3 regions of the Peribacillus sp. P4_B1 genome follow, and region 3 is predicted to be linked to each of the others. Evidence: riboswitches for the same ligand, from Rfam matches in the RefSeq annotation. Region 3 holds a riboswitch; each other region holds the start of a gene.

Region 1 (6,040 bases), on a different contig from region 3:
TCATATGCCAAATAACAGTGGCGTACCGTTTATCTTGAGCTGTATCTTCTTCGTTTGGGGCTTTGCAATGGTATTCAGCATGTGGATCATTGCAATCATTGCCACACTTGGTATCTTTGCTTGTATGGCTCACCGTTCATTCGAAAAAGACCACGGACGTTATATCTCCGTTGAAGAGATTGAAGAAACTGAAAATAAATTGCGAGGTGCTAAGTAATGAAAATAGATAACTCGCTGCCACTAGAATATAGCACGGAAGAAAATCGCTTAAAGATTTTTGGATTTTGGATTTTCCTGGGGGCAGAAATAGCTCTTTTCGCTACACTGTTCGCCACTTATTTTGTATTAGTTCATGGTACTGGAAATGGTCCTACAGGGGACGAACTCTTTAAAGTACCAACCCTAATGCTTCAAACAATTTTTCTTTTAACCAGTAGTTTTACCATTGGTCTTGGAATCAATGCAATGAGACTTGGCAGACAGAAAGCGATGCTTGGTTTCTTCATTATCACCCTTATTCTTGGTTTAGGCTTTTTGGGAGTCGAAATCTATGAATTCGTGGAGTATGTACATGAAGGAGCAACCATTCAAACAAGTGGTTTCTTATCTAGTTTATTTGCGTTACTAGGTACGCATGGAGCTCACGTTACACTTGGTTTATTCTGGGGAACCTTCATCATTCTGCAGATTAAAAAACGCGGTATGACTCCAGAAACTACAAACAAAGCTTTCATCTTTTCTCTTTACTGGCATTTCTTAGACGTTGTCTGGATTTTCATCTTCAGTTTCGTCTACCTGAAAGGAATGATGTAATATGAAAGAATTATTCCCACGGGGCCAAGTTATGGGATTTGCTTTTTCACTAGTCCTGACTTTGGTTGCACTATCAGTTATAGTGTATGATCTCTCACTAAAAATGGCTTTAATCATCCTACTTGTTACAGCCTTCATGCAAGCTGCACTTCAATTTGTTATGTTCATGCATGCAGGAGAGTCTGAAGATAAAGCATCGATTTACACAAACGTTTACTACGGATTGTTTGTTGCATTGGTTACAATTTTCGGTACAATGCTAACAATGATTTGGGGATATCAATAATCCATTCCTGCAAAACTGGGCGTCTTGATGACGCCCAGTTTTTTTGTATTCAAATTATGGTGAGCGTAAAATTACATACATTCAATCCTCTGCATCATAGAAATTTGTATTGTTAAGAAAGAAGAGGGGGGAGGAGAGGCAAATACTGTGATGGAAAATAATTTAGTATCTCCTTAATTTATTGTGTATCCTGCATTATAATGGGTACGGTGGGCTTTTTGCATTTAGATATATTGAAAATGAGACTCAAATTCAAACGTGATATTGGATATATCTTTAAAAAATAATTTTAGCGTAAACAAAAAGAATCCATTTTTGAAATTAGATGATCAAGATGATTAAGTTAGTATAAAGTTTTTATATTCACCAATAGTTAAACGTTAATAGAACGGACACATTTCCTAAGAAAAGCTTTCCGCTCTTTTGATATAATAAGTGATATAGTAGTTAACTATGCCTTAGCGGAGATGATGAATATGACATTGCCGGTTTTGATTTTGACAATTCTCATAAGTTTGATTAAATTATTAGTTACCTGTCTTCCAACAGATGCAGTGAATTGGATTCTCAGCAAATTTGAAATGCATTCAGAACTTAGTGACGCGAATGCCATCGTAACCTTTGACGGAAAACGGTTGGAAGGTGAAGAAAAAATTCAAGTTATTAATTATTTCAACAAAGCTAAATTTTTGAAAAAGAATCATATATTTCCGGGTAACGAACAATTATTTTTACATCCAGAGAACAGTGGGGCTCCATTAGTCATTGATACTAAAAAAGGCAAGAAGGATGTTAGGTTATTTTTGTACATTTACAACGACCACGTGGATGTAGTTAAACAGTACAAGAAGAAAGTAGTTGCGTATAGTCTGCTCTCCAATAGCCTTCAGGAACGTTCAATGCCATTAGTAAGGGATGTAGTTTAAAAGGAACATAAACAAAGTCGCTCTTTTTTTCTGATTCAGATTGAGAGTTGAATGTTCACAAACTGACACATCCAAATTGGTATTATGTGGGAAAAGTTATTAAAAGTGGATTTAGGGGAAAATCGTTATCGAGGAGTTCTTTGAATAGAAAAAATTCATTAGAATACTATAAATGAAATACAATAAATCTGGATTGAAATGCGAAAAGTAATTTTGATGATTATGTCTAAAAGGGTAATAAAAAAAGCAGGTATCTAAAGCGATGCCTGCTTTTTTAAGCTTTCCATTGTTTTTCCACTTGATTAAAGGCTTGTTGTAAAATTTCTTCTTGATTAGTACCTGGTTTAGTAAGGACGTTAGTTTGATAAGATTTTCCTTGGAAATCAACTGTTACTGTAACTTTTACCATTATGCATCTTTCCTTTCTTGGTTCAGTAATGAGGTGGTTGTACCTACTTCTTTTATACCCGTGGGGGAAGACTTTTCAAACATTGCGAAGTAGCAAGTGTGGGGATTTAATATTCAAAATTATCTGATATTTTCAAGGGAATGTCAACACTTTTTTTGACAGACTCCATTTCCTTATTTATTTTTAGGCTGTTTTCACATACTTTGTTGCTATTTACCAGGTAGTGAGTTGTGGTTGATTTCCCCTCCAGATGCTCGCTTTCCTTGGTGCGGGCGGTGAGCCTCCTCGGCGTAAACGCCTGTGGGGTCTCACCTGTCCCGCTGCTCCCGCAGGAGTCTCGCACTTCTGCTCCAATCAACCTTAAATAGTTTCGTTTTAAAAACAACAATCTTTACGAAAAGAGCCTATTTTTATGTGTACAAGGCTTGTGTATTGGGGTCAGACCATACCCTTTTTTGCGGCTATATAAAGACGACCTGGCTTGTGTGCGCATAACAGCCAGGTTGTTTTTGTAAAATTAACTATTCATATTTTCGTTAAGATAATTCCGATTAATGCTGCAAGTACGCCGGCAATTTGATAGGATTTAAGTTTTTCTTTGAATAAATAACAACCAGCGAATACGACAACTAAACAGTTCAGGCTGACGACAGGAAAGATGATGCTGGCGATTCCAGTATTTAATGCAAAGAAATAACATCCATAGGCTATGATGCTTAATAACCCTACGAGTGATCCAATTTTCACTTCCATTAACTTAATCTTCTCATTCTTGATGGCTAATGCCGAAATGAGATAAAGTGTTCCGCCACCATACATTGATACTAGGATATCAAGGGAGTTTAAATGAAGACGGGTTGATGTCGTCATTAAGATACCTAGCACACCAAATGAGAAAATCGCGAATAATGTGTGCATCATCCAAGGTAAATATTGATGATTGCCCTTAGCATTAGGTGTATACTGAATGACAAGGGTAGCGAGCAGCATGCAGACAATTCCGCTCCACTGCAGTGAAGAAATATGCTCATGAAAAATTAATGCAGCACAGAGGATGGGAAATATTGCATTTGCCGCAATCAGTGGTGATGTCAAACTTGCCGGTCCTTTTTCAAAGGCACTTGCCATCTGGATATTACCGTTAGCGTTCAGTACACCAATGGCTCCACCAAGCAAGATGGATGGCCAGTTAGTAGTCAAGCCATCTACAAATCCGCTATATAAAAGTGCCATGATGAAGGCGGTAAAATAAAAGAAAAATTGGATATGTACCTTTGAGTAACCCTTTCCGTTACTCCATTTAAAAATGCTGTTATTGATTCCGAAACATAAACTGGTGATAAGAGCCGCAAAAATCCACATTGCTTTAATCTCTTCCTTCATGTAGGATAAACTTCTTCTACATTTTAAGCCGAATACGTGTAGGAATCAAACTAAAATAAAAAGTAGATTGACAGATTAGATTTTTTTTTCTATATTTACTATGACAATTTTAAATATTTCCCGATAAACGGGAGAGGTTCATAGCTTCACCCTCTTAAAAAAACTATGGCTTTGATTATTTTTTTGCGAATCAACCATATCTTTGAGGAGATATGGTTTTTGTTATATAGAGGCCCATTTTATGAATCTCCCCTGACAAACGTGGATGAGGAGGACTTTTTATGTCTGGAAGAAAAGAAGAAGAATTAAAAAAAGATATCACACTGCTTGGGAATCAAGGGACAAAATATACATTTGACTATGCGCCTGAAATTCTGGAATCATTCGATAACAAGCATCCGAACCGGGACTATTTCGTCAAATTCAATTGCCCGGAATTCACTAGCTTATGTCCAATAACGGGCCAGCCGGACTTTGCAACCATTTACATCAGCTATATTCCAAGTGTGAAGATGGTGGAAAGCAAGTCATTGAAACTTTATTTATTCAGCTTCCGTAATCATGGTGATTTCCATGAAGACTGCATGAACATCATCATGAATGATTTAATCGAGTTGATGGATCCCAAATATATTGAAGTCTGGGGCAAGTTTACACCTAGGGGCGGAATCTCCATCGATCCTTACACAAATTATGGTAAACCAGGTACGAAGTATGAAGAAATGGCGGATTACCGCTTGATGAATCATGACTTATACCCGGAAACGGTGGATAATCGCTAAAGATTAGAAAAAGACAACTGGCTTATGCCGTTGTCTTTTTTTTGGTTTTTTGCTATTCTCATTCAGTAAACTCACTATTTTGTATTCTTTAAAAATACAAATGTCCTCCTACCAAGGAATTAACACTTGATTGTTTCGTAAAAAAACGTAATAATAGGAAGAGTTAATTTTGACAGAATATTTTCAAAAATAGGGGATGTCGTGATGAAGGTTGCAAAGTTTGGCGGAAGTTCACTTGCGTCAGGTGAACAGGTGAAAAAGGTATTCGAAATTGTAGTTGCTGATCCAGAGAGGAAGATTGTTGTCGTTTCGGCTCCAGGGAAACGCAATTCAAATGATATAAAGGTGACGGATCTATTGATTGAGGCTGCGGAACAGCAGCTGCGCGGGGATAACGGAGAGCATTTGATAGAAGATGTGGTATCCCGCTATGCGAGCATTGCTGAAGAGCTGGATATATCCGAGGAGGTCATCACTGGGATTCATGGAAATCTAAAAGCACTGTTGCATGGAGACCAATCTAACCCGAAGCGCTATTTGGATGCTTTAATGGCCAGTGGCGAGGATAATAATGCGAAGCTGGTTGCAGGTTATTTTCAAAGCCGTGGTGTAGAGGCTCAGTATATAAATCCAAAGAAGGCTGGCTTGATCGTAACGGATGAAGATGGATTTACCCAGGTGATGCCAGAATCGTATGATCGGTTATATGCCTTGCGTGATGAGCCAGGAATCGTAGTATTCCCAGGGTTCTTCGGATACACGTTAGATGGTGAGGTTTTAACATTTTCAAGAAGCGGTTCCGATATTACGGGTTCGATTCTTGCGAATGGGGTCAAAGCCGATTTGTATGAGAACTTTACGGACGTGGATGCCGTTTATGCGGTGAATCCAAATGTGGTTTCCAATCCGAAGGGAATCAGGGAATTGACCTATCGCGAAATGCGGGAGCTTTCTTATGCCGGTTTCTCGGTATTTCATGACGAGGCGCTGATTCCTGCATTCCGTGCGGGAATACCAGTCCATATACAAAATACAAACAATCCGGCTGCGCAAGGGACCCGCATTGTAAGTACACGGGCTAATACGAATGGGCCGGTTATTGGGATTGCAAGTGATAAAGGATTTTGCAGTATTTACATTAGCAAATATTTGATGAACCGGGAAGTTGGTTTTGGCCGGAAACTGCTGCATATCCTTGAAGATTACGGTGTTTCGTATGAGCATATTCCATCAGGCATCGATGATGTGACACTTATTCTAAGGCAGGACCAGATGGAGGGTGAAACCGAGAAGAAAATCATTTCACGAATCAAGAAAGAGCTACATGCCGATGAGGTGAATGTGGAGCATGATCTTGCTTTGATCATGATTGTAGGTGAAGGAATGCGTCATAATGTCGGTACAACGGCAAGGGCGTCAAAAGCGCTGGCCGAAGCAAAGG
Region 2 (6,040 bases), on a different contig from region 3:
GAGCCCTGCTGCTGGCTTCAAAAAGACGAGAACCCTTCATTAAAGATAATTGGAAAAAAAGGATTCCGGTAAGGGCCGCGAAGCATATGTATTGAAGACTTTGCAGGAAAACGGTGATGGAATCCGGAAAACCTGCGTTCACTTTGGAAATTTCTTGATTTGGTAGGACCGTTGAATCTCCAAATTGAAAGGGGATTGTCCCTTCAATGGGATGGCCATCGCTGGAAACCACTCTCCATTTTATGTAGTAAATCCCTTCATCAATAGTGCCTTTCCACTTAGCTTCCAGTACTTTTTCACTTTGTTCCGAGATTGCACTATCTTGAATTTGAATTTTGTCCCCATCTTGGCTGAATACCTCAAGCGAATGGAAAGCTGGTTGTATATTCTCACTGAATTGAATGCTGATCTTTTCAGGAAGTGTATCCATCACTTCATTCGGGCTAGGATTAGAGCTTATTACTGTAGCATGACCAGAAGCCATTGCCGGGTATAAAAGCAAACTGAATAGGCTGACTACCAGCCATAAATAATTCTTCATCTTGGTGTGCCATCATCCTTTCATCAGATTATGTAAGCTTATTATAAAAGGAAAATGTGAAAAAACAGTGAAAATAAATTAGTTATCTAAAGGCAGTTTGAGAGGTTCACTAAAAAAGTGATAACAATAAGGTTAGATTTGCCTAGCTTCCACCATTATAGCCAATAAAACATCGGATGGGAAATATTGGTGGTGATTCCCTTACGTAAAAATCAATAGGCCTGTGGCGCAAACCCGATTAAGAAGTAATTTTTCAAGGATAAAGCAAACCCGAGCTATTTCAGTTACAGTTTCAAAGGATCGGGAGCGACGTAGTCCTTGTTTTTCTAAAGGATATGGATGTGGAAAAGGATAAGGATAAGGATAAGGATAAGGAAGAGACCGTGGATGATGTCAAAAAAAAGAGGCGGTAATTGAGGCAACGCAAATGGGTACAGCTGGCAAAACAGAGACCGTTACATCCAATAACGCAGGAGGGCAAAGGATACTTAAAGGGGAACCAACCTGATGAGGCTGTGTCATTCTTGAGGGAAATCAAGGATTTCTTTACCTCCCTATTTTAATTTTATCAAGTATAGTTCCGAAACCTGAAAAAAGGACAAGATAAAGGCTTGTCCTCCGATTTATACTTATATGGGCAAAATGATTTGGACCTCGGTTCCATGGTTTAGTTCGCTGTTAAAACGGACCTTCCCCCGGTGCGCTTCAATGATTCGGCAGCTGACTGTCAATCCTAACCCTGTTCCTTTTTCTTTAGAAGAATAGAAAGGTTCACCAAGATGCTTTAACCGTTTTTTTTCTATTCCGCTTCCATTATCTTTGATGGTAATGGAAAGGTTATTGTCCATGCGCTCGAAATCAATCAAAATGTGATCGGCGGATGCCTCCATTGAATTCTTGAGCATGTTTATGAATACTTGTTTTAATTGGTTTGCCTCACATAACAGAAGCGGTATTTCGTTTTTAACAGATATTGATATTTGGGTGGGGTACGAGTCCGCCTCTGGTTTCAACAATGTTTTGACATCATTCATCAGTTCGATGATTTGATGTTTGCTGAATGGAAGTTCCTGTGGTTTTGCCAGAACGAGTAACTCACTTACAATTAGATTGATCCGGTCCAATTCACTTAACATAATCGTGTAGTATTGTTCATAGGGATGGTCGCTCTTTTTAAGCAGCTGGACGAAGCCCTTTAAAGAAGTCAACGGGTTTCGTACTTCGTGGGCTACACTTGCGGCTAGCTCGCCAACTATCGACAATTTTTCGGTTCTTCTCAAGCGTGCTTCAGTTTCTCGAATTTGAGTGACCTCTTTAGCATAAGTGATGATCCCGACCAAATCTTCGCCAACCATCATCGGGACAAACGTACATGAAAGTAAGATGGACTTCCCGTACTTCGTTATGAATTCTATATCTTTCCCTTTTTTGATCCCCTTATGGTTTTCCATGACATATTGGCAAGATGTACGGATTAAATCCGCATCTTCTGCTGAAAATTTCAAATTAATGAATGAGGCACCATGTATTTCTTCTTTTTGAAAGCCTGTTACCGTTTCAAACCTTGGATTTACGGTCGTGATCAATCCGTTTAAATCAAGCATCAGCATCGGATAAGGATTGTGTTCAAACAATGATTTATAGCGTTGTTCACTATCGAATAATTGTTTCTCCGCGACAACCCTTTCAGAAATATCCCTGCCAATGACGACTAAGCCTTTTCGTGAACCATCCTCATGGAACAGAGGAACTTTGATTGTATCAAAGGTCTTGTGATTGCCGTTGGGAAGAGGGATGATTTCCTCACATCTTGTGATTTCCCCTTTTACCCACGTTTCTTCATCGGAACCTTCACAGTATATCAACGCCTCTTTATAAAATTCGGAGTATTCTGCGAGTTCGCTGTCTTTTTTTCCTTTATAGTCTACATGCTCCAATTGAAATAATTGCAGCCCGAAGGCATTGGATTCAAGCCATCGGCCATCACCATCCTTGAAGTTAACGAAATCCACCATTGAATTGATGAGGGTACGCCGACGTTGTTCCGCTTCTTTTAATTGTTTGAATTCTTCCCTTTTAGCTAAGTAAAGGTATAAGATCAAGCCTATAGATAAAAGGAAAAAAATGCCTTCCGCTCTTTGAAGTTGAATGAAGAACTCTTTGTTATGGATATTTGTAGTTAAAAAATAGTCGAACACGACTAGTGTAAGAATCCCGGATAGGATATAAATTGCTAAAATGGAGCGTTTGGACATGGAGATTCTCCCTGATTTTAAGACATTTCAAAGGTAAAATTACATACACATTTTAACAAACTATCGGAAAAAAATATATGCAGAATCCTAAATAAAAAAACAGGGGCCAATGCGGTCACCTGTTTTTTCTGAATAAGGATAGTTTCTTTTTCTTTTTTGCACGCTTATAGATAATGAAAAATAGTAAGAAAAGGAGTGCAAGTGCAGCTAGCGTATATTGGTTCATTTCAACGGATAGGAATCCATATGGGATTAGAGATAGGAAGAAAAAGTATATAAGGTTGCCTAGTGCCGTCGCAAATAAAAAATCCTTGAAAGTGACGGTGCTGACTCCAGCTGCCAAGTTAATTAAACTTGTTGGGATAAGCGGGAAAATCCTGCCGGTAAAAACGTACATGAAACCATGCTCTACAACAGTTTCTTGCCACTTTTTTCCCATCTTCTTTAAAAGAGGTTCCTGAAACCAGTTTCTTGCTGCATAAAAAATAAACCCTGACGCAACAACACTTGTAAACCAACTCCATAGGTAGCCATATATGAATCCGAATATCGTGACATTGATAGTCAGGAGCAATATTAAGGGGATGATTGTAAATGAATTTTGGACAAACATCAATACGAATGTCACAATAAATGTAAGCAATAAGTTTTCCATCAATATGCCAATAACTGAATCCAAGTCACTTTTCCAAATCAAAGTAAATAATTCTGCATTTGAAAAAATAAATAATGCCATTACCAATAGACCGGTTAAAGTCAGGACTTTTTTCAAAGGGTCACCACCATTCTGACTAATAGTTTATCATTTTCAAGTTCATTGGTGAAAACAGAGCTGTCGCATGATGCAGACAGCTCTGTTTACATTATAGTGGGTTAACGACGCGAGGATTCCTTTATAGCCACTTTTCAAACTGAATTCTTTTGTTCATTCCATAAATAATTGGCGCACCAATCAAGAGGACAACGAACTCACCAACAGCCGTGGTCATCCAGCTTAACCAGAATGGTAAGCCAAAGGCAAGGTTCAGTTCAATTGCAATTAAGAACATTGTGAATGTGAAAAAGATAATCGTGGCGAACATTCGTCCTTTAATGCTTTTTATGAACCGAGATACAAAAATGACAAGCAATAAGGCGAGTACGGATTGCCCTACCCCGAAAATCAAATCAAATGGCACCATCGGCGAAAAAAGCAGATTAGATATGAAGACGCCGCCCACGATACCGTAGATATACTTTTTATTGAATACAATCAGATGATTCAACATTTCCGGTACACGAAATTGGAACATCTCAAAAGCAATTGGTTTAAACACCAATGAGACCGCCACATACAAGGCAGCCAATAACCCGTTTATCACGAGTGTACGAACATTCATTTTACTCTCTCCCTAGTTTTTTATCGTGGGATGGTTACGAACCACGTTAAGGCTTTTGCCCGAAGATTAATAGTATCTCATGTAAGCTTGTTTGGTCAATTTGTAAAGAATGGTTGTATTTATAAGGCAGGGGAAGTCCAAAAGGATTTTGATTTATTGTAATGAAGGATGATATTATTTTTGTATGAACTTCAAAGGAGTGAAAATTATATGTGTATCGAGAGTGTCAAAAGCCATTTTAAACAATGGGACCGGGAAGGCGATGTAATGGAGTTCGAAACATCGAGTGCTACGGTGATTGAGGCAGCAGTTACCATCGGCGTTATCCCAGCACGGATCGCTAAGACTCTTTCCTTTAGGGGGGAAGGTGAACATGCTATTTTGGTTGTAGCGGCAGGGGACGCAAAAGTGGATAATAAGAAATTTCGTCAGGTGTTCGGATTCAAGGCACGAATGTTATCACCTGAGGAAGTGCTCGAACAAACAGGCCATGCCATCGGAGGAGTTTGCCCATTCGGACTTGCAAACAATCTAGATGTTTTTCTTGATGTATCAATGAAGCGCTTTGAGTCATTGTTCCCGGCATGCGGCAGTACGAACTCTGCAATAGAACTTACACTCGCTGAATTATTTGAATATTCAGGAGCAAAGGGTTGGGTGGATGTTTGTAAGGCTTGGGAAGGAGAGGGGAATGAGGAAACGGCGGTAGGCAATGCTGTTGATGGCATTTGATTTATGGTGCCAAAAAGATCCAGATGAATGGGATTGAGTCCACATGGGTGGACTTTATTTATTGATGACATGGACATTTTATTATTCAGTTAGCGGTTAAAGCCTTATAAACTTGTTCGAATGCGATTGCTCCAAAACTTTTGAAGAGGCAAACGCTCTTAAAGCGGTTCGTGATTGGTAAAACGTGCAGAAAGTTCATAAGCGGAGGATGAAAGATGTTAATTGGAAGCCATGGGAAAAGCAATAGCAGCTATCTTAGTCTTAAAACTCTTTATGAGGAAAATATCACGGTAAAGAGCATAGCCCAGGAGCTTGAGTTTTGCCATAAAAACGATCTGGCGCTGGATATCCAGAAAGCTCTGGAAAAAAAGAATTTTGATATATTGGCAGTGCAAGATCAAGGAGAAATCATCGGATATATAGATAGGGAAGAACTAGGTGAAGGGAGCGTTTCGGAATATTTAAGAAATTTTTCACCAAGGGAAATGGTTTCGGATTCAACCCCTTTGATCCAGCTTCTCCATATTTTTAAGAATAAAACAAGGGTGTTCGTATTGGAGAATAATTCAATTAAAAAGTTGATCACCCATGCCGACCTTCAAAAGCCTCCAATCAGGATGCTCATATTCGGATATATTACCTTATTGGAAATGAGGATGAGCGATATCATCATGGATAGATTTGGCGATGGCACCTGGCATCCAATGATCAGCGAAGACCGTTTAGAAAAAGCAACCGAATTATATAGGAGGAGAATCGATAAAAATGAAGATATCAATTTAATAGAGTGCCTGCAAATCAGTGATAAATTCGACATCATACATAAGGATAAACAACTGAGGTGTTTCTTCCAAATCCCTTCAAAAAGTAAAGGGAAAAAGGATGCCAATGCCATCCGGAAATTACGTGATAAGATTTCCCATGCTAATGAACTGGGTCTGGACATGTCGTGGATGGAAATCATTGAGGTTGTCGAGTCCTGTGGCCAACTGCTCGAAATCTCTGAATCCTATCAGTATGAAAAATAAGGATCCGGCTATCATGCTGGTTCTTTTTTATCGTTTAGATCCAGACAGAAAAAACTGCCCATATCAGGCAGTTTCCCCGTAAACTTAAAACTCCGGTAGTTGATC
Region 3 (6,040 bases):
ATATTGATTCGGCGGAATGGTTTGTGAAAACGTATTACAGTGAAGTTATTGATTTTTTCATGGACCCACTTAATATATATGGCTATGATATCTTGGCAAAGACGTTAAAATTGGCTTTGGCTAAAAACCTGATCAGCCTTGATGACTTACTTGGTACAGATGAAGAAGTCATATCCTTGTTAAGCTCCACTGAAGACGATGAAGTGCAAAATCTGTTAAAAAGGATCCATGGTAACGTAAAGGTGAAAGAAGATCAATTGGACTATGATTTACATCGGAAAAATAAAGTGCGCCTGATGGATCCTTCCATCATTCAAGGAACCCAAGTGGTGAGAGCATCCAGTTTATCCGAAAAAGTGAAGAACATGGGAATTGAAGCCTATGAAAAAGCTTCGAAGGGCATGTATCTAAAGGTGATTTTCGATTGAATTTCGCGTCAAACCAAACAGAAAGTGAAAAACTCACGGAATCCATCCTTGAGTTTTTCCCATTACCCGTAAATTTATATAGACTATCGACGACTTGTAAGCCGCTTTCTTTAACCACTTTATTTGAGTGGTGGCATTTTATCGATATTCGAACATCATTAAATCGTAAAGGCAGGTACAACATAGTTAAATATTGTCAGTGTTAATGTTCTGGCAGACGGCATGCCCAACTGCCGGTTTTGGAGATCTTTTTTCAGCTGAACCAGCACCTTAAAAAATTAATGACGCTCTCAAATTAGTAACGCCATTTTCTAAATAACCCTTTAAACAGGTTAAAGTATATACCCACCCCTCTTTTTGTCCTATCATTTTTTTTATTATGTCAGGGTCGTCTTCCTTCAAACCTGATTCGTTTACTTCAATAATTGAACTTGTATTATCCAGCTCTTTTAATGTAATTGTAACGACCGTTTCTTGGGCGTTGCCTCCCCACGAATACACGATTTTCCTATTTTCCTCGACTTCTAATACATGTATAACCACTTCAGCATCGTATTCGTTATATCTCAATGTAAGCGTCCTGCCTGGCTCCCATCTTTCAGAACTCGATGAGAACCAGAAATTTCCGATTTTTTCAGGGGTTACTATGGCTTCAAACACCTCATTAGTTGGCTTGCCTATTTTAAATTTCGTAGTTATTTGAGTATCCATACTATATCAGCTCACTTTCGATATGTTTAAATAAGTTCCCACTAACACCTAATTAACCCGATCTACATATATTGGCGGCAAGGTCCGTCCAGTTTCAAGCAAGCTCTTCAGGTTACATAGAATAGCTGGCCATCCATTATTTATGCCCTTAAAGGTATTGTCACCATATACGAAATCGGTCTCCAGTAGCTCTTCATGCGTAAGTGTTAACTTTACAGTAGAATCATCCATTGGCTGCAGTTGAAAAGTGACCCGAGAAGGATCCTCGCGGGGTGTTTCGTCTCCTATCGTGTTCCATGTAAAAGAGAGCAGTTGCAGCGGCTCACACTTAAGTACATTTCCATGGTCAGTGATTCGTCCATCTTCCAGCAAATATGTAACGGTTGCGCCTTCTTGAAAGGATGACTTGATTTGACATCCAAAGTGATATTTTTTTGTGAATTCGCCACTCGTTAGGGCTTCCCAAAGCTTCTCTGGTGTGGTTGCGATATAAATAGGATAGACAAACGTTGGTTTTTTCATTATTCTTTTTCCTCCTCGCGTTTATACTTCTAGCACTCCTTATCAAGTCCGTGCCAAATAAAAACAAAAAGGGTTGCAATATCAAAATCGTATCATAGCTCTATCAATGATTGTCTGCTTTTTATATCCAGCCGGTCAAGCAGTTTTCTGCGACAGGAATCGGCAAAAGCCTTGAACATTTGCTAAGTGTTAAGCTTTGGCAAAGCGGATATTGGCTTATCGAGTCTGTAAATGAAATCCGTGGATTCGCACCATTCCCAGTGACCAAAACGAAATCATAAGGCGATTATTGAAAGGATATAAGCTTGAATACATTTTAGGATCAGGCCATATGGAAACTTCTTGATTTCCAACCGTTTTCAAGCTACGATAAATAAGGAAATGATAATCCGCTCCGGCGGAAGAGGTTCTAGCTACCCTCTCAAAAAAACTAAGGGGAACAGTGCTCTTTCTTAGGGTGCTGTTTTTTCTGTATAAGGAGAATGAATTAAATGTTAAGAATTCTATTTTATTTAGTATCCATCGTCACGGCGAATGTGGTTACAGCAGCTTTTGATCCATTACATTTGGGCATGTTCATCATTCCGATGGGTACATTGCTCATCGGAGGAACCTTCATCTTTCGAGATCTGGTCCAGAATAAATTCGGCCGTGCGAAAACCTATATGTGTATCGTCACCGCACTTATTTTATCTGCATGTGTTTCATTTTTATTAGGAGATACGTTATTGATTGTATTTGCTTCTGCATTATCGTTCGTGGTGGCAGAAACAGCGGATACGGAAATTTATACCCGGTTAAAGCTCCCGATGAGTTGGAGGGTGTTTTACAGCGGGATCGTTGGAGGGTTTTTCGATTCGGTGATATTTGTCGTGATTGGCCTAAGTCCACTAGGTGCCAATATATTGCCATGGGAAGCCGTACCCGCTGCGATTATCGGACAAATCATCGTTAAAACAGTCATTCAGTCAATCGGTGCCGTACTGTTGGGACGAATCAATGTAAGACTGGAAAAGCGCGTAGTCTCCGGTTGAATTCTAGGAGGGATGCACCGATGGATGGAACCAAAAAGGAAGAAGATAAATGCTATTGCCTCGAGGCCTTTCGCGAAAAATATGGTCCGCATGTCCAGGGGGAATGTATGAAGCTCTCCTGCGCCAATTATCGGAAACATAAAGGAATAGACAAAAAAGGGCCAAATTAGGTCCTTTTTTTGCGTGACTGAAGTAACCCACGAATAAAAGTGCGGAATCAAGAGTGTAGCATGAATTCACGAGTAAACGTGCGAAACTCACGAGTAAATGTGCGGAATTCACGAGTAAACGTGCAAAACTTACGAGTAAATAGCCGAACCCCACGAGTAAACAGCGCGAAATCAAGAGTGTAGCATGAATTCACGAGTAAACGTGCGAAACTCACGAGTAAATGTGCGAAACTCACGAGTAAACGTGCAAAACTCACGAGTAAATAGCCGAACCCCACGAGTAAACAGCGCGAAATCAAGAGTGTAGCATGAATTCACGAGTAAACGTGCGAAACCCACGAGTAAACAAGCCGAACCCACGAATAAACAGCGCGAAATCAAGAATGTAGCATGAATTCACGAGTAAATGTGCAAAACTCACGAGTAAACGTGCGAAACCCACGAGTAAATGTGCAAAATTCACGAGTAAATAGCCGAACCCACGAATAAACAGCGCGAAATCAAGAGTGTAGCATGAATTGACGAGTAAATGTGCGGAATTCACGAGTAAACGTGCAAAACTCACGTAAACAAGCCGAACCCACGAATAAACAGCGCGAAATCAAGAATGTAGCATGAATTCACGAGTAAATGTGCAAAACTCACGAGTAAACGTGCGAAACCCACGAGTAAATAGCCGAACTCACGAATAAACAGCGCGAAATCAAGAGTGTAGCATGAATTCACGAGTAAACGTGCGAAATTCACGAGTAAACGCGCGAAATTCACGAGTAAACGTGCGGAATTCACGAGTAAATGTGCAAAATTCACGAGTAAATAGCCGAACCCACGAATAAACAGCGCGAAACCAGGAGTGTAGCATGAATTCACGAGTAAATGTGCGAAACTTACGAGTAAACAGTCCAAATTCACGAGTAACCCCATAAAAAAAGGATTCTGGCACCGTCAATAATTGGTGCGGGAATCCTTTTTTATTAATTAGGCAACAAAATTTCTTCGGGGTTGGCTCCATCAATCTCCACTTTATATAGGTGATACTGTGGATCGCTTTTGCCGAATTTCTTGTCTACCATAAAATAGACATTTTTTGAATCGCTGCTGATGACTGGGCGATCTGTGTATCCTTGAAGATGGGTCAGCTGCTTTTCGGTCTTGGTTTTGAGGTCATAGCTATATAGCTCATAAATATAGGTACTGCCTGATTGCTCATTGGAGATGGACTGGAAAATCATCGTTTTTTCATCAGGGGTAATTGTGAAATCAAAAATGTCGACATCACGTTTAGAATCTGTGACAGTTTCGACACTTGATTTGTCAAATTTCACTTTGAAAATCCGTTGATGCGTTTCAAAAATATCATCAGCCGTTTTAGCATCCGCGTCATCATCGGTTTGATAATAAGCGGCTTCTCCATCAAGGGAGACATTTAGGGAACTAAGACCATATTTCTTAAAAGAGGTTAGTTGGATGGACTCCTTTTTTTCTATATCAAACTCGTAAATATCGAGATCGTGAGGGCGGGGACCCGTGATCGGCGAGTAGTTTTTAAACGTACCGGCTCCGATATAAAAGAGAGAGCGGCCGCTTTTTGTGAAATCGAGTTCTGTGACCAGGAAGTCTGCTTTGAATAATTCACTGATTTTCTGTGATTTCATATCAAAAAGGTGAATGGAACTGGTTGAATCTTCTTCTTGGTTCTTTTTAGCTACGATAAAGGCAAGTATATCCCCTTCGTAGGAATAAGTCGGGTCAAGGATTTGTTCATCGTTGCTCAATTCAAGGACTTTTTCTTCAATGGATAATGCAGGATTATAGAGCTTTAATTGTGGTTTCCCCTTAATGTGTGTGACGTATGCAATTGTTCCTTGGGCGGATACGTCGTATTGATTGGTTAAGCCCTGCTGCTTTTCATTTTCTTCTTTTTTAAAGATCAATCCGGCGATGACAAACAAGACAGTCACAATCGCAAGCGTGATCAGAATGAGATAGATGTGCATCTTTTTCATTTGAAGGACTCCTTAACGGTAGAGTATCATCATCGTAACAATAATGGCTAGAACAAGTAATACCTGTAAAACAGCACATATATTTGAAGCAACAGGAAGCTTTTTTAACAGTTTAATCTGTAGGGTATATAACGAAATCCATAAGACGGTCGGGATGAAAAATAAAAGCATAAACGGCTGGACTTCACTTGAGAAGATTAAAAAAGCATATAAGAAAAATAAGGTAACTGACAAAATCAAGATGCCGAGTGAAATATTGAAAATGTGCAGAAGTTTTGCTTTTTTTAAAGTCTTTCCACTATATCCCGGAAGAACCAAGGCTGTTTTGTAAATGAGGTAAAGAGATAGTAGGAGAATTGCTGCCATAATCAAGCTGAATAAAGGAAATAATGTGAAGTCAAGGGCGGAAGCGATTCCCCATCCATATACATAGACAAGGGCATGGGTCACTAACACGGTGTTGACCATGATTTTCCGGTTGATAGAGACTAGGAGGTTAAGTGTAAGTGAGAGTAAAGTTGCGCTAGTCAGTATCGAAAAAAGAAGCCAGCCGATGTAAGCATCTCCTTTTTGGAATAGTTGCAGCGCATACACCGAAAACGTAAAAAGAATTGAAACGATGGATAAAGTAAGCATAAGTTCTTTTCGGTATGGAAAGATGGCCTGCTGAATTTGACTGCCGATTTCCCATTCGTCGCCAAAAAGGATTAATGCCATTTTCTCGGCTTCTTTTGGGGTCTTCCCCTGCTTTATTAAATCATCCCGGCTCAACTTCAAATGGAGGAGCAGTTCTTCAGACATATCTTCTTTTTCTTCCTTGGTACAATCGGTTTGGTTGACGATTTTTTTTACATACTTTTCAAATGTTGTTTTCATCAGAAATCCTCCGCGCTTTTCCGAACTAAATTTTCAAGGAAGGTAAAGCTGCTGCGTTTCCGTTCAAGTTCGGTTCTGCCGCTGTCCGTGATACGATAATATTTCCTTCGTCCTGACTCAGACTCTTTCCAATACCCTTCTATAAATTCCTTTCTTTCTAAACGCTTAAGAGCCGGATATAGGGTACCTTCACTGATTTCGTATTGCCCCTCGCTCATTTGCTTAAGAATCTTCGTCATTTCATAGCCATACAGCTCTTTTTGTGAAAGAAGTGAAAGCAAAAGGAGGTCAAT

What was found. A riboswitch is a leader RNA that binds a small molecule or an ion and turns the genes downstream of it on or off. The one in region 3 is predicted to bind preQ1.
Region 1: it holds a riboswitch for preQ1, as region 3 does, so the genes downstream of both, queF (preQ(1) synthase) here and AC1DVK_RS21390 (VUT family protein) in region 3, are expected to answer to the same signal.
Region 2: it holds a riboswitch for preQ1, as region 3 does, so the genes downstream of both, AC1DVK_RS15815 (QueT transporter family protein) here and AC1DVK_RS21390 (VUT family protein) in region 3, are expected to answer to the same signal.

What each region holds. Positions count from the first base shown of each region.
Region 1 is NZ_JBFUHM010000050.1:22,669-28,708, reverse strand. It holds gene qoxB (cytochrome aa3 quinol oxidase subunit I) at 1-217, shown strand, start outside; gene qoxC (cytochrome aa3 quinol oxidase subunit III) at 217-813, shown strand; gene qoxD (cytochrome aa3 quinol oxidase subunit IV) at 815-1,099, shown strand; gene AC1DVK_RS21815 (YfmQ family protein) at 1,576-2,025, shown strand; gene AC1DVK_RS21810 (BA3454 family stress response protein) at 2,300-2,434, opposite strand; gene AC1DVK_RS21805 (hypothetical protein) at 2,541-2,819, opposite strand; gene AC1DVK_RS21800 (DMT family transporter) at 2,960-3,817, opposite strand; PreQ1 riboswitch class I at 3,945-3,990, shown strand; gene queF (preQ(1) synthase) at 4,099-4,599, shown strand; gene AC1DVK_RS21790 (aspartate kinase) at 4,804-6,040, shown strand, end outside.
Region 2 is NZ_JBFUHM010000026.1:45,050-51,089, reverse strand. It holds gene AC1DVK_RS15830 (copper resistance protein CopC) at 1-541, opposite strand, end outside; gene AC1DVK_RS15825 (PAS domain S-box protein) at 1,171-2,796, opposite strand; gene AC1DVK_RS15820 (TVP38/TMEM64 family protein) at 2,912-3,568, opposite strand; gene AC1DVK_RS15815 (QueT transporter family protein) at 3,690-4,175, opposite strand; PreQ1 riboswitch class I at 4,182-4,226, opposite strand; gene AC1DVK_RS15810 (YbaK/EbsC family protein) at 4,386-4,907, shown strand; gene AC1DVK_RS15805 (hypothetical protein) at 5,123-5,935, shown strand; gene AC1DVK_RS15800 (DUF3892 domain-containing protein) at 6,020-6,040, opposite strand, start outside.
Region 3 is NZ_JBFUHM010000048.1:11,393-17,432, reverse strand. It holds gene AC1DVK_RS21410 (HD domain-containing protein) at 1-428, shown strand, start outside; gene AC1DVK_RS21405 (SRPBCC family protein) at 699-1,139, opposite strand; gene AC1DVK_RS21400 (SRPBCC family protein) at 1,188-1,661, opposite strand; gene AC1DVK_RS21395 (hypothetical protein) at 1,772-1,942, shown strand; PreQ1 riboswitch class I at 2,059-2,101, shown strand; gene AC1DVK_RS21390 (VUT family protein) at 2,153-2,695, shown strand; gene AC1DVK_RS21385 (hypothetical protein) at 2,716-2,865, shown strand; gene AC1DVK_RS21380 (hypothetical protein) at 2,913-3,122, opposite strand; gene AC1DVK_RS21375 (hypothetical protein) at 3,161-3,430, opposite strand; gene AC1DVK_RS21370 (hypothetical protein) at 3,427-3,591, opposite strand; gene AC1DVK_RS21365 (hypothetical protein) at 3,569-3,814, opposite strand; gene AC1DVK_RS21360 (TolB family protein) at 3,840-4,871, opposite strand; gene AC1DVK_RS21355 (permease prefix domain 1-containing protein) at 4,884-5,747, opposite strand; gene AC1DVK_RS21350 (PadR family transcriptional regulator) at 5,747-6,040, opposite strand, start outside.